2 regions of the Paenibacillus salivarius genome follow, and region 2 is predicted to be linked to the other one. Evidence: riboswitches for the same ligand, from Rfam matches in the RefSeq annotation. Region 2 holds a riboswitch; the other holds the start of a gene.
The links. Region 2 has a riboswitch for cyclic di-AMP ahead of ACSFXJ_RS14375 (hypothetical protein). Riboswitches for the same ligand answer to the same signal wherever they lie in the genome.
Positions count from the first base shown of each region.

Region 1 (7,792 bases), 450 kb from region 2:
CTTTGGTTTTACGGCGACTTCCCAATAATCGAACATCCGGTCATGCGCCGCTTTTTCCAATGGGATTTCCTGGTACGTTCCGTCCCAATTATATTTATCGCCCGTCATGGCATAAACATGCTCCACATCGTCACGCTTCGTCCGCACGCGCAAATGGATCGTCGATGCATCATAAGCATAAGCCCATTTATCCCGGGGGACATGGTAGAGAGCTTCAAGAAGCACGGGGCCACCTCCTCACGTCATCTTAATGAACTAGCAAGGTTTTCAGCAATTTATAACCCGATGGGACTGGATATGAACCATTATTCCACACTTTACCCTTGTATGATTCTCAGTCAAGGAAGGTTCCAAAATGAAAAAAAGATGAAAATGTGAAAAATGTCTTTGCATATATATACACATTCACTTATAATTAGCCTAGTAAATCGAACGATGGTCTAATAAATGTGCAGAAATGGAGAGAGACAGATGAAAAAATGGGGTATGTTAATTGTAGCGCTAATGTTGGTAACGAGTGTACTTGCCGCTTGCGGACAAAATAAAAATAACGCCGGCAACACGGCACCGGCCACGGAAAGCCAAGGTTCCGGCAACGGTTCGGGTAACGGCGGCGCGGCCAAGAAACTGATTATCGGAACAAGTGCGGACTTTCCTCCGTACGAATTCAAAATCATGAACGAAAAAGGCGAAAATGAAATCGTCGGCTTCGACATCGATATCGCTAAAGAAATCGCCAAGGACATGGGTGCCGAATTGGAAATCAAGGATATGAACTTTGACTCCTTGCTGAACGAATTGGATACCGGAAGAGTGGACCTGGTCATCTCGGGTTTGAGCCCTACGCCGGAACGCGCAGAGCAAGTCGGCCTCTCGAAAATTTATTACAAAGCTGAACAGTCGGTAGTAACCCGTACAGCCGATAAAGACAAGTACGCTACCATGGAGTCTTTGGAAGGCGTAAAAATCGGGGTTCAAAAGGGTTCGATCCAGGAGGGAATCGCCAAAGAAATCGCTGGCGCAAAACTTACCTCCCTCGCCAAAATCAACGATATCGTGATGCAACTGAAATCGAACCGTGTGGATGCGGCGATTATTGAAGGCCCTGTAGCCGAGTCGTTCGTTAAAAACGTGGAAGGCATCACCATTACCGACGCTAAACCGGTCACTGAAGACGAAGGTTATGTCATCGGGGTGAAAAAAGGCAATACGGAATTGCTTGACCAAGTTAACGCAACGCTTGATCGTCTGATGGGCGACGGTTCCATCGACAAATTCGTTACGGAAGCTACCGAACTTGCCGAGAAATAAGCAAGGCTCTCGTTCCATCCAAAAAATAGCGAGCAAAATCGCTATTTTTTGTTTTGTATACGTATCTAGGGTGAATTAGGAGGAATGGTGGATTCATGGATTTGTTTACGATGTTCTGGGAGTACCGCAGTTATTTTTTTACGGGTCTCCAATACACGCTGCTGTTGGCGGCTATCGGGGTATTGTGCGGCTTTGTGCTGGGCTTGATCATTACGCTGATTCGAATGTCTCCTTGGGGAATCGTCCGGTTTATCGGGCATGCTTGGGTTGAGTTTCTGCGTGGGACGCCGATGCTCGTTCAATTGTTTATTATCCATTACGGTTTTTCCACGGCGTTCGGTATCAATTTCTCGGCGATTGAATCCGGGGCGATCACGCTTTCCATCAACAGTTCCGCTTATTTGGCTGAAATTTTCCGGGCGGGCATTCAAGGCGTGGATCGGGGACAAAACGAGGCGGCCCGTTCGCTCGGGATGACCCGGGGCATGTCCATGCGTTTCATTGTGATCCCGCAGGCGATCAAGTCGGTGCTTCCGGCGATCGGCAACGAGTTCGTCACGATCATTAAGGAATCCTCCATCGTTTCCTTCATCGGGGTCACCGAGCTTATGTTCCAGTCGGGCGCGATCGTCACCATAACTTATAACGGTATGACTCCATATCTGATCGTCGCGATCATGTACTTTATTTTGACATTTACACTGTCCCGCGTTATGGGCATGTTCGAAAGGAAGTTGAAAGCCAGTGATCACCGTTAAGCAGCTTCATAAAAAATACGGGCAACTTCATATTTTGAAGGGCATCGATCTGGAAATCTCCAAAGGCGAGGTTGTCGTGGTCATCGGTCCGAGCGGCTCGGGAAAGAGTACCTTTCTGCGTTGTATCAACCGTCTGGAGGAACCGAGCGGGGGAGAAATCACCTTCGAGGGACAATCGATTACGGATAAAAAGCATGACATTAACAAAACGCGCGAAAAGATGGGCATGGTGTTTCAGCAGTTCAATCTGTTCCCTCACAAAACGGTCATCGATAACATCACGATGGCTCCGATCCGCGTGAAAAAGATGGATAAATCCAAAGCGGAAGCGATCGCCATGGATTTGCTCCGCACGGTCGGTCTGGAAGATAAGCGGGACGCTTATCCTTCTCAGCTGTCCGGCGGTCAAAAACAGCGGATCGCCATCGCACGCGCCCTGGCCATGGAACCGCACGTCATGCTGTTCGACGAACCGACCTCCGCGCTTGACCCGGAGATGGTCGGCGAAGTGCTCGATGTCATGAAGAGCCTTGCCGAAAAAGGCATGACGATGGTGATCGTGACCCACGAGATGGGCTTTGCCCGGGAGGTAGGAGACCGCATCCTGTTCATGGACCAAGGTGTTATTCTGGAGCAGGGCACGCCCCAGGAGGTGTTCGGTTCGCCGAAGCATCAACGCACCCGAGATTTTCTCAGTAAAGTATTGTAGTGTAAAACAATATCGACCGCAGGAGGATTTGCTCCGGCGGTTTTTTTCTATTTATAGCTACGTTTTTAACGATATTGTAATCACTTGTAACCGTGAAAAACCCCGTAGATTCAAGAGGGTTAGGGTGTTGGCAACATTTTCTTGCTCCATTGGTTACAAAATTGTGATATATTGAGTGAGCCGAAACCTGCCAGGGCAGGTGCGGGGGACGATTTACCGAACAGCCTTTTAACCGGTTAGCGCCGGAGAAAGCTGGTCTTTGGGGTGAAGCGCTGTGTTGCTTCTAGCGCGGGGAACAACTCCTCTTTTCCTAACCCGACAACTAACTCCGCAGGCACTACATCCAGGGAGGACATCGACAACATGAACAGACACTCGAACATTGGACGTATCTTTAAAACAACATTACTTACACTGGGGTTGGCGGGAACACTTCACGCTATACCGGCCCATGCGGACGCGTTACATAAAGCGAAGGATGGGGATACGTTTTACCTACTCTCGAAGCAGTACAACGTCGATATGAACAAATTGATGGCCGCTAATCCGTCCGTAAAAGCAACGAATATTTTTGCGGGACTCGATATCGTGATTCCGGGAAATGAGCCGGCCGCATCGAAACAGACCGTATCCGCCAAAGCGGCGGAAGCTCCGGTTATGCTGCCAACGCTAAAAGCTTCCGCAACGGACCAGGTTGTGGAAGCTTGGGGAAAAACATTTAACTATTCCAAAACGCTGGACGTGAAGGCGACCGCTTATTCTTCCGCAGCAAGCGAAAACGGAAAATGGGGAGCCGTGGACTATTTCGGAAATCCCCTGGAATTGGGAACGATCGCCGTAGATCCGAGCGTGATCCCGATGGGGACCAAGGTTCTCGTTACGGGTCATACTCATCCGAATTTGCCTAAACAAGCCTTTGTCGCTACCGCAGCCGATCAAGGCAGCGCGATTAAAGGAAATCGGATCGATATTTTCATTCCGGGCAGCCAGCAATCTGTCAGCGAATTTGGATTTCAGGACATCAAGCTTTATATTTTGAAATAAAACTTATTTATACTTCGTTACATGGAGCAGCTCCGGAAGCGTGACCAATTGATAGCCTTTTGCCCGAAGTGATTGAATCAGTTCGGGCAAGGCTTCGATTGTCCCCGACAAATCGGAAGTTGTGCCTCCTCCCGCATGCTGAAGAATGATCGATCCGGGACCTGCGGATTGAAGCACGTTCTTGACGACTTTTTCCTTTCCAATCCCTTTCCAATCCAGCGAATCCACATTCCAGTTCACGATGGTGTAACCGTTCTTTTTAAGCCACTTGACTTGCTCCTCATTTATTTCTCCGTACGGAGGCCGTATCAGCTTCGGACGGTATCCGATCAGATTCATAATGATATTTTCGGTACGCTGGATCTCGTTCTGAAATTGTTTTATAGACCGTTTCTTGAATTGCGGATGGCTGAAGGAATGGTTGCCGATGATATGTCCCTCCTGATGAATTTGACGAACCAGGTCGGGAAATTTTTTGGCCCGGTGACCGACCACGAAAAAGGTCGCTTTTACTCCTTCCTTCCGAAGAACCGCAAGAACCTGCGGAGTGAACCGGGGGTCCGGCACATCATCGAAAGTGAACGCGATTTGCTTGACTTCCGGTCCGCGGAATTTGAACGTTTCCGAATATTTACGTCGCAGCTCTCCTAGACTGGGAGCGCTTGTTTCCGGCTTTTTTTGCTGGTTGTCCGTATTTGCGAAGCTAGAGCCGGGAAATAGAACACCGGTTATCAAAGCCGAGATTAATATGACAGCACAGGCAACTGTCCGCTTTGCCACCGCCTTGCTCATTGGAAACGCCCCTCCCTTTTTTAATTTTCGTTTAAGTATAGGTATTCCCGTTATCCAAGCGAAATATGACCGCTGGTTTCGCGTGTGATATTTGTCACAGACTCTCTTTCGGAAAAATTGCATCTTTAAGTGAAGAAAAAGATAACTGTCAGCTGTACTGCAGGAGAGGAGAGAGCGTCATGTCGACGGTAGTGGCCAATGAACAGGTTGCACCGGGTGTTTTCCGCCTTAAGGTGGAGGGGAGATTCACCGGAAGAATGGGACAGTTTTATATGTTGCGGGCTTGGGATAAGTATCCGCTTCTTTCAAGGCCGCTTAGCATTTTTAACGTATCCGATTTCGAAATCGAGTTTCTATATCTCGTCTCCGGGGAAGGGACGGAGTTGTTCTCCAGATTGAAGCAAGGCGACAAGGTCGGCTTGGAAGGGCCGCTCGGCAACGGCTTCCCGGAGCCGACCGGAAAAACAGCACTGGTTGGCGGAGGGATCGGAATCGCTCCGTTTTATTATGCTCTGAAACAAATTCCGGAGGCCGACGTATACCTGGGGTTTAGTAAAGAGCCTTACATGGTGGACGAGTTTCGCGCCGGTACAAGCGGACAAGTGGTCGTGGATATTGGCGGATCGATTCTCGAAAAGGTCGATTTTCAGGCTTACGATACGATATTCACTTGCGGCCCGCATCCGATGTTGAAGGCGGTTCAACGAAAGCAGGCCGATACGGGAGGGCGGGCCCGGGTCTACGTGTCTTTGGAAAATCGGATGGCCTGCGGTATCGGAGCCTGCCTCGTATGCAGCGTGAAATGCAAGGACGGCCGCAAAAAGGCTTGCGCTGACGGACCGGTATTTCCTGCGGAGGAGGTCGTGTTTCATGATTGATATGTCAAGCAGTATTGCGGGAGTTCATTTTAAGAATCCCGTCGTCATGGCTTCGGGCACTTTCGGCTTCGGCAAGGAGTATGGAAGATACTACGATCTCAACCGGCTTGGCGGTATATCGGGAAAGGGCCTGACCCTTCATCCGAAGGAGGGGAATACCGGCTTGCGCGTGTACGAAACCCCTTCCGGGCTGTTGAACAGCGTCGGGCTTGAGAATCCGGGAATACCGGCCTTTTTGAAAGAAGAGTGTCCAAGATGGGAGAAGCTGAACCTGGCCAGGATCGTGAACCTGGGAGGTAATACGCTGGAGGATTACGTGAATGGAGCCTTATTGATCGAAGAGGATGCCCGGCTAAGAGAGAAGGAACAGCGTAATGCGGTGGACATGATCGAGCTGAACATTTCGTGCCCGAACGTGAAGGCCGGGGGGATGGCTTACGGCATCAAAACGGAAACGGCAAGGGAAGTGGTACGTGAGATTCGCCGGTCCACGACGCTGCCGTTGATCGTGAAACTGTCGCCGAATGCGGAAGATATCGTTTCTATGGCGGTGATGTGCGAACAGGAAGGCGCGGATGCGGTTTCCTTGGTCAACACGTTTTCGGCCATGAAGATCGATATATACCGACGTCGCAGCGTATTTGAAAATATGTATGCGGGATTGTCCGGTCCGGCAATCAAGCCGATCGCCCTGAGGATGGTGCACCAAGTCAGCAAAGCCGTAAGCATTCCGGTGATGGGTATGGGCGGCATCAGCAGCGCCGAGGATATCGTCGAATTTATCATGGCCGGTGCCCAGGTGATTCAAGTCGGAACGCACAACTTTATTCATTTAAGAGCCGGGGTTGATTTAATCCGGGATCTGGAGCAATTTATGCGAAAGGAAGGACTGGCTTCCTTGGACGAAATACGCGGCATCCTTTAAAATAAAGAATAGCAAATTTAAGGGGGCTTCGCGCATGCATCGTTTTGAGGATATCGAGCTGCAGGCCATTTCTGTCGGGCGAGATATGCTTCTGATCATTACCGGAGGAGAAGCGCATATCGGGGCCGCCTCGACCGCTTATCCGGGGGAGGGCGGAACGGTGATGGAGCAAACCTCCGCTGTTCCGGGACATAAAGAGCATACATTAACCGCAGGATTAGCCAAAAAGGCGGCAGCGGCGCTTCGCCGTACTGTGACCGTTGTCATGGGCATCCATTACGACGGGCTTGCCAAAGAGGAAATCCTCGAGATTTCGAGGAGAACCGAAGTTCTCCTGGACGATTACTTGAAGCTGGAACGGGGGAATCACGATGAATAATCCAGACAGAAGACCGGGTGAGGACAAATTCCGTCGCAAAGCGATTTCCGTTCAGGATGGACAAGCCAAAATACTTTCGCATATCCGCCTTGGCGAACTGGAATATGTCAATTTGCCGGAGGCGCAAGGCCGGATCCTTGGCGAAGATATTCGAGCACCGCATCCGTATCCGCATTTCCGGCGGTCCGGCATGGACGGGTTCGCTATTATAAGCAAGGATACGGAGGGGTGTTCGGCGGAATCGCCTATCAACCTGGAAGTGGTGGACGAAATTCCGGCTGGCAGTTTACCGTCCGTTGTTCTTGTACCCGGGACGGCCGCCCGGATTATGACCGGAGCCAAAGTTCCCGACGAAGCGGACGCGGTCGTCATGTTTGAAATGACGGAATCCGTAGAGAGCCAAGGCAAGGAGTATATCCGGATTATCCGGGAGATCAAGCCGGGCACCAACATCACTCCGGTCGGATTGGAACTATCGGAGGGAGACGTTGTTCTGGGGAAGGGCCGCCGGCTTTCCGCCGGAGAAATCTCGGTTCTTGCTACGTTCGGCATTTACAGCGTACCTGTCATCAAACGGCCGAAGATTGCGATTTTTTCAACCGGGTCGGAGCTTCTGGGGGTGGATGAACCGATTCAGGACGGCCGAATCCGTAACAGCAACACATACATGCTCGCCAGCCAAATTCGCGATGCCGGGGGCGATCCGTATATTCTTGAAGCGATCGCGGACGATTTGTCGGTTGCCCGGACAAAAGTACGAGAAGCCTTTGACCGCTATGACATAGTCGTCACCACCGGAGGTGTATCGGTCGGTGATTACGACATCATGGCCGATCTTGTTTCCGGAGGAGACGTGGATATGCTGTTCAATAAAATTACGATGCGCCCGGGAAGCGTGACGACAGCCGCGGTGAAGGACGGAAAGCTGTTGTTTGCGCTGTCGGGAAATCCGGGGGCTTGTTTCGTCGGATTCGAATTGTTCGTAAGACCGGCGAT
Region 1 is NZ_CP195592.1:2,714,969-2,722,760, forward strand. It holds gene ACSFXJ_RS12265 (alpha-glycosidase) at 1-225, opposite strand, end outside; gene ACSFXJ_RS12270 (transporter substrate-binding domain-containing protein) at 472-1,311, shown strand; gene ACSFXJ_RS12275 (amino acid ABC transporter permease) at 1,407-2,069, shown strand; gene ACSFXJ_RS12280 (amino acid ABC transporter ATP-binding protein) at 2,056-2,778, shown strand; cyclic di-AMP (ydaO/yuaA leader) riboswitch at 2,947-3,130, shown strand; gene ACSFXJ_RS12285 (3D domain-containing protein) at 3,142-3,822, shown strand; gene ACSFXJ_RS12290 (polysaccharide deacetylase family protein) at 3,826-4,614, opposite strand; gene ACSFXJ_RS12295 (dihydroorotate dehydrogenase electron transfer subunit) at 4,794-5,492, shown strand; gene ACSFXJ_RS12300 (dihydroorotate dehydrogenase) at 5,485-6,417, shown strand; gene ACSFXJ_RS12305 (hypothetical protein) at 6,452-6,796, shown strand; gene ACSFXJ_RS12310 (molybdopterin molybdotransferase MoeA) at 6,789-7,792, shown strand, end outside.
Region 1: another riboswitch for cyclic di-AMP. It lies ahead of ACSFXJ_RS12285 (3D domain-containing protein); the one in region 2 lies ahead of ACSFXJ_RS14375 (hypothetical protein).

Region 2 (7,792 bases):
GGCCCTGAAACAGGCTCGGGTCAGTAAAGGACTGGCCGATCAGCTCGGAGCCTACAACCTTCCCCTCGCCGTTCTTCAACAGACTTCCATTGGCCTGAGTGGGAAACATCAGTTGTGCCAATCCCGTACTGACGAGCGGGTAAACGATCCCGCAGACGACGATCAGAAGCAAGCTAAGCCGCAATGAGGAACTAAAGACCGAGATAAAAGAAGACGACCACAATTGGCTTTTGACGCAATGAGACCGAAATTGATTCATAAGGATATCTTCCCTTCCGAAAACATGAATTCGGGCCAACGATGCACCCGGTCAATTTTTTTAAATCCACAAATGAACGACCAGATCGATCAGCTTGATTCCGATAAACGGCGCAAGGACACCGCCGAGCCCGTAAATCAACAAATTGCGGGACAGCAATCTTTGAGAGCTCATCGGTTTATAGGCTACGCCGCGCATGGCAAGCGGAATCAGCAACGGAATGATGACCGCGTTGAAAATTAAAGCAGACAGTACCGCCGACAACGGGGAGCCGAGGCTCATGACGTTCAGCGAATCCATTTCGGGGATCGCCACCATGAACATCGCCGGAATAATAGCAAAATATTTGGCGATATCATTGGCGATGCTGAACGTGGTCAGTGCGCCCCGGGTCATTAGCAACTGCTTGCCGATGGCGACGACCTCGATGATCTTCGACGGGTCGGAATCCAGGTCGACCATATTGGCCGCTTCCTTGGCAGACACGGTCCCGCTGTTCATCGCCAGCCCGACGTCCGCTTGAGCCAGCGCCGGCGCGTCGTTCGTTCCGTCCCCGGTCATGGCAACCAATTTACCCTGTGCCTGTTCACGGCGGATGACGGCAATTTTGTCTTCCGGTTTGCTCTCCGCGATGAAATCGTCGACGCCGGCTTCCCGAGCGATTGTCTGCGCCGTTAAGGGATTGTCGCCCGTACACATGATGGTCTTGATGCCCATCTTGCGCAGTTGTTCAAAGCGTTCCTTCATACCCGGTTTCACCGTATCCTTCAAATAAATGATCCCGAAAACCCGGTGGTCAACGGCCACCGCAAGCGGTGTCCCGCCTTCCGAAGCCACGCGGTTTCCCTTCTCCTCCAAATCGGGAGGGACGGCTCCCCCTTGCGAGACCACCCATCCCCGGATCGCGTCAATAGCCCCTTTGCGAACTTTGCGTCCGTCCTTTAAGTCGATCCCGCTCATTCGGGTTTCCGCCCGGAACGGAACGGGTTCCCCGCCTTCACCGAGTCTTGCGTCGCATGACATTTCGCGCGCCCGAACATACTCCATGACGGATCTTCCTTCCGGCGTCTCGTCATGGAGAGAGGCGATCGCTCCCCAGGCCGCAAGCTCCTGCACATGTACGCCGCCGACAGGGATCAACTCGGATGCCATACGGTTGCCGTAAGTTATCGTCCCCGTTTTATCCAGAATCATCGTATTGATGTCGCCCGCCGCTTCGACGGCTTTCCCGGACATGGCGATTACGTTGTAACGGGTGACCCGGTCCATTCCGGCGATCCCGATCGCGGACAGCAGCCCGCCGATCGTCGTCGGGATCAGGCAGACGAGCAGCGAGATCAACACCGGAATTTCAAGCGGAATGCCCATTTTATCGGCAATCGGCTTCAGGGTGACAACGACGATGAGGAAAATCAGCGTCAGCACGGTAAGCAGCGTGCTCAGCGCGATTTCGTTCGGCGTCTTCTGACGCTTTGCCCCTTCGACGAGCGAGATCATGCGGTCAATGAACGATTCGCCGGGATCGCTCATGATCCGGACAACGATCCGATCGCTCACCACCAACGTTCCTCCCGTCACCGAACTGAAATCGCCGCCTGCTTCCTTGATGACCGGGGCCGATTCCCCGGTGATCGCGGACTCGTCCACAGAGGCGAGCCCTTCGATAACTTCTCCGTCACCGGGGATCATCTCGCCTTGCTCCACGACGACGATGTCTCCTTTTCGCAGCTCCGCGGAGGATACATTACGAACGCATCCTCCGACAAGCTTATTCGCCGTTACCTCTTGCTTCGACTTTTTCAGCGAATCGGCCTGAGCCTTTCCCCTTCCCTCCGCAAGAGCTTCGGCAAAGTTGGCGAACAGCACCGTAAAAAGAAGAATCAGGAAAACCGATAAATTGAAACCGAACCCGTTGCCCGATCCGAACAGATTCGGGAACAACAACAGCAGAAGCACAAGGATCATGCCCAATTCGACGACGAACATAACCGGATTTTTCATCATCGTTAAAGGGTTTAATTTAATCAGGCTATCCAGTGCCGCATGACGGACAATCGGACCGGTCAGCATCGTTTTTCGGTTGTTTGTCATTATTCAACCCCTCTTTTCGCTTATCCTAAAGTTAAAAACTCGGCGATTGGGCCCATGGCCAAGACTGGCAAAAACGTAAGCGCGCCGATTAACATCACCGTGCCGATCAGAATGCCGGCGAATAAACGGTTGTCTGTCCGCAGCGTCCCGATCGTTTCCGGTACGGGCTCTTTGGACATGAGCGAACCCGCAACCCCCAAGAGGGCGATGATGGATACATAGCGTCCGAACAGCATAACCAGGCCGGTCATGATATTCCAGAACGGCGTGTTATCCGCCAATCCTTCGAATCCCGATCCGTTATTCGCGGCGGAGGAAGTAAATTCGTACAGCACCTGGGTCAAGCCGTGAAACCCGGGATTGGTTATGGCGCCGTGCCCCAGGTTCGTCATAAAGCTGATTGCCGTCGGCAGCAAAATAATGAACGGATGTACCAAGATCGCGACCGCGACGAGCTTTATTTCCTTCGCTTCAATCTTGCGGCCCAGAAATTCCGGCGTCCGCCCGACCATCAGTCCGCATATGAACACGCCCAAAACGGCGTACATCAACATATTCATCAGTCCCACGCCTTTGCCGCCAAACACGACGTTCAGCATCATCTGCGCAAGCGGAACAAGGCCGCCTAGCGGCGTCAGCGTATCATGCATATTGTTGACCGTCCCTGTCGTAGCGGCCGTGGTCACGGTTGTAAACAGCGCGGAGCCCGCGATACCGAACCTTACCTCTTTCCCTTCCATGCTGCCCTGCGAGGCGTCGATACCAAGCGCGTTGATCGCCGGATTCCCCTCCTTTTCGGAGAAATATGCGGTGGAAAGAAAGACAAGGAACAGAATCATCATGGCCGAGAATATCACCCAGCCTTGCTTTTTGTTTTTGGCGAACAGACCGAAAGTGTATGGCAAAGCCGCACCCATAATCCACATCGACCATATTTCGATCGCATTCGTAAGACCGTTCGGATTTTCGAACGGATGCGCCGAGTTGGCGCCGAAAAATCCTCCGCCGTTCGTTCCCAAATGCTTGATGGACTCGAGCGAGGCAACCGGTCCCACGGAGATGCGCTGCACGTTGCCTTCCAGCGTTTGAATCGCAAGTGTCGGCTCCAATGTCTGGGGAACCTGCAACGCCACCAGGATCAGCGTAACCAGCAACGCCGCAGGCAAAAACACCCGGATATGGGCTTTCGTAAAATCTTCGAAGAAGTTTCCGACCGTTCTCCCCCGCCGGGTCAGCCCGCGTATAAAGGCAATCGCCACGGACAAGCCGGTCGCCGCCGAGGTAAACATCATCATCGTAATGACGGCCATTTGCGAAAAATACGACAATCCCGACTCTCCGCTGTAGTGCTGCAAGTTCGTATTGGTCATAAAGCTGATGACCGTGTTGAACGAAAGCGTTGGCTCCATCGCTCCGATCCCGTTCGGATTGAAGGGAAGAATACTCTGAAGCCGCAATATCAAATAGCCGATTCCCGCCAGTACGACGTTCACCGCAATCATACTGAACGCATACTTTTTCCAGCTCATGCCTTCAAGGTTTTTGAAACCGATCAGCCTATATATCAGCCGCTCCGTTCCGCCGAAAATCTTGTCTGTCCGGTTCGGTTCTCCCGAAAATACATGATATAAATAAGTGCCTACCGGCTTCACCAACAGTAAGATGACGCCGATCACGACAAACATTTGCACAAAATCCATTGGGATCCCCCTCAATATGATGGCTTTGTTAAAACTTCTCGGGATGAATCAGAGCATAGATCAAATATAGAAATACCAGTACAACCATCAATCCGATCATAATCACGGTTTATTGCCTCCCTCGGTTCCAGTTTGCTATTTTTCAAGTTCGGCTTCCGGAAGCCCATTTGCCAAAAATCCGACCTCGCCGCTTGCGGAATGAATGATGAAGTCGGCCCCCAGCCCCTTATAAATCATTCTCGGATCCTGTTGGGGCGTGATGACGATAATCGGGCCGGCCGCCCACATGCGGCAAAGCTTCAAATACCTGCATGTCAGGGCCAGACTCGTTTCAAAAATAAACGCCCGCCCGATCGGATACCCGGGTGCCTGCCATGTATTCTCATCATCCGTCTTTACACGGATCACTTTTTGGGCTCCCAGCTTCCCTGCCTTTAGCTCTTCGGTCCTGTTATTGACGATTAAAACAACCTTCCGTCCCTTTGCCAGAAGCAACAGCGTAAAATTACGGGCCGATTTGTTCGGCGCGGCGACGAGGATGCAATCTTCTTCCAACTTGATTTCCTCCTTCAAACGAAAAAGGCCGCAGGAAAGGAGGGTACCTTTCCGCGGCTTAAAAATGGCGTTCGGGCCAAATCAGCTTATGGCGGGTGCCTCTCTCCATAACGCTTACGAGGTTAGCTGTCGGATTCGGACGCGAGAGTCGCCCTACGCCGGAAACATTCCGGCGATTCACCCCAAGAAATCTCCGATTTAACGGTCCGAAAACCGGTAAACGGAGGTTGATGGTTCCCCCGTTTCTGCGTAAGCAGAATTCAGCGAATGAGACATTGTTTTTCATGAAATTCAATCATTTTTTCATATTAGGCCATAAAAAGACCACGGAGGCATACCGAGGTCCCCTGTGGCCAATTTTGGTGCGGCTCGCAGTTCACCCATCCTCTCTCCATCCACGCTTACGAAGTTAGCTGTCGGATTCGGGCGGTGAGAGTCGCCCTACCCGTACGGAAGCCATGGATTCCGTACGCGATTCACCCCTGTCCGAAGGTCTCTCCCACTCTCACATGGAATTGAAATTCGAACTATACGGCCACTTTTAAATGGATGGCCGTCGGTTCCCCCGCTTTCCCGCTACCGGGAAATTCAGCGATCAGAAATGGTTGTTATTTATTTCATGGATTGAATCATAACTCCAGTTCCGAACAGAGTAAAGTCATGCTGGCGGCAAAAAAAGAAGGGGATTTGACGAATATACGAATCAGCAGCGTTTTCATTCATCACAATCTCTCTCATTTTCGCGATAACTCGACTATACTCTTATTTTCTAGATTTCGACCCGGCTTATCCGATTAAAGGACAATAAAAGGATATTGCCCTTAGAAAAAACTTGCGGATACAATAATAAATGTAAACGTTTACAATTATATGGAGGCGGGCCGCTGTACGATCCGTCAGAAAGCGAGGGGTATTTATGCCGAATTTTGATCAAAGTTTGATGAATCGGTTTGTTCGCCCGACACTCAAATGGCTTTCTGCTGCATTGTTTCTAGGCTTCCTGTTGTTTGTCCTTATCCAGGTTCCGTCCGTCCGCGCCGAATCCCAGTTAACGATGGATTCTCCGAAAAGCGGCGAGTATGTGTCACCGGGATGGCTGCGGGTCACGGGCCAATATTCCGACATCTATGACATCAAGCTGATTGTCAACGGCACGGAGCAGATTCCGGCCGTGGTGGAGCAGTCGGACGGATTTGAAAAGGGCAACTGGTACGCGGATCTGAACACTTCCAAATATGATGGAGACGTTTCAATCATCGTCAGGGGACTGCAAAGTGTGACTCGTTACGGGATCACTACCGCAACCACTTCCGTTTATGTGGATAACCCTGAAGCCAGCCTCCCTGTCGTGAAAATAACGAACCCGGACGACGGTACCACGGTTCACGGATCGGTTCCGGTAAAAATTCAGGTGGATTCCAAAAATGCGATCGATCAGGTGGAAGTGAGAATTAACGGCGGACCGTGGCTCTCTGCCAAACGTACGGGCAATCATTATCAGTTCAAGTGGGATGCCAAGCGCCTGGACAGCCGTACATCGAGCATCGAAGCGCGCGCCATCGATACGTTCGGCAATATCGGGCGGAGTACGACGGTATACGCACATACCGGGAATTGGGCACCCGAGCCGATCACACTGGAGCATCAAGACCGGGCCATGTGGATCTGGGAAAAAGCAGCTTACAACTTGTTCCTGAATCCCGGTTCGAGAACGGCGCTCCAACAGATGGCCGACGATACCGAAACGTTCGGCTCCGATCCGATCACGACCTTCTATATCGGCGTCTTCCCTTACGAGGGCGTGGACATTCTTGAAGACGAGCCCGGAAAGGTCCGCGATTTCATCCGCTGGGCGCATGCCAATGGATATCAGGTTCATGCATGCATTGCCGGAGGCACGGTTCCTCCCTACTACGGTGCATTAGAGCCCTACCACGGCTACGCGATCCGGGAAATCGAAAAAGTAATCAACTTCAACCTTTCCTCTTCGGAAGCGGAACAATTTGACGGCGTGAACGTGGACATTGAGCCGTATATTTTACCGGAATTTAGAGCGGAAAAACCATCCGTCCAGCTTCAATATCTCGATATCCTGCAAAAAATGATCGACCGCAGAGATACCGCCGGCATCGATCTTCCCTTCGGCCCTGCTATTCCGCGCTGGTTTGACAGCAGCGATGCAGCACAGGACATTACGTGGAACGGACAAACAAAATGGCTTTCGGAACATGTCCAAGACATTAGCGACTATATTTCGATCATGGATTATAGGGATACCGCCGAGGGTGGGCCTGGCATTATCCCTCAAGCACAAGGCGAACTCGATTATGCCAACGCGATCGGCAAACCGGGCTCGGTCATTGTCGGCGTCGAAACGCTGGATATTGCCAGCAGCGGGGACCCTGAAACGATCACCTTCCGTGAAGAAGGCAGACTTTATATGGAAAGCGAACTTGATAAGGTGTACGCCGCCTTTAACGGGAACCCGGCATTCGGCGGAATGGCCATGCATCATTACGATTCCATCCGCTGGCTGCCTTCAGCCTGGGGGCCCGGAGGTTTCAAATGGAACGTAACCCCTACGGATACCTCGCCTCCTTCCGGACTGAATCGCGAGCCGGAGGCTGCAGTGTGGGATTACAACTCGATCCAGCTCAACTACGGGCGGGCTACCGACAATTCCGACATCGAGGAATATGTCATTTACAGAAGCACGGAACCCGGATTCACGCCGGACGAATCCACGATTGGCGGAACCTCCCGTAATCTGTCCTACCGGGACACCGGACTGTTGCCGGACACGACCTATTACTACCGGGTAGCCGCGGTCGATATCAGCGGCAATATCGGCCCCGTATCGAGCGAAGTCTCGGCTACAACAGAGAGCACGAGCCTCCGCCCCATGATCATTGGCGATATGACTATCGTATTTGACGGCACACGCGGAAAAGTCACCCTGCAAGTCATCGACCTGGAGACAGGAGCACCCGTTGCAGCACAAGTTCATGGCCGTTTCACCTACAACGGCGGCAGATATGTGGATCTTGTGGCCGATGCCCAGGGCATGACTTCGGCAACCTCCGAAGCGTTGCCCAAATCCGCCGGACTGGTAGGATTTTTGCCGCAGCGGATAACGGCTCCCGGCTATTACTGGGCTTCCGCGCTTGACCGGCCTCATTCCGTAACC
Region 2 is NZ_CP195592.1:3,169,817-3,177,608, forward strand. It holds gene kdpC (potassium-transporting ATPase subunit KdpC) at 1-259, opposite strand, end outside; gene kdpB (potassium-transporting ATPase subunit KdpB) at 320-2,350, opposite strand; gene kdpA (potassium-transporting ATPase subunit KdpA) at 2,371-4,050, opposite strand; gene kdpF (K(+)-transporting ATPase subunit F) at 4,079-4,150, opposite strand; gene ACSFXJ_RS14375 (hypothetical protein) at 4,186-4,605, opposite strand; cyclic di-AMP (ydaO/yuaA leader) riboswitch at 4,702-4,881, opposite strand; cyclic di-AMP (ydaO/yuaA leader) riboswitch at 4,988-5,209, opposite strand; gene ACSFXJ_RS14380 (Ig-like domain-containing protein) at 5,522-7,792, shown strand, end outside.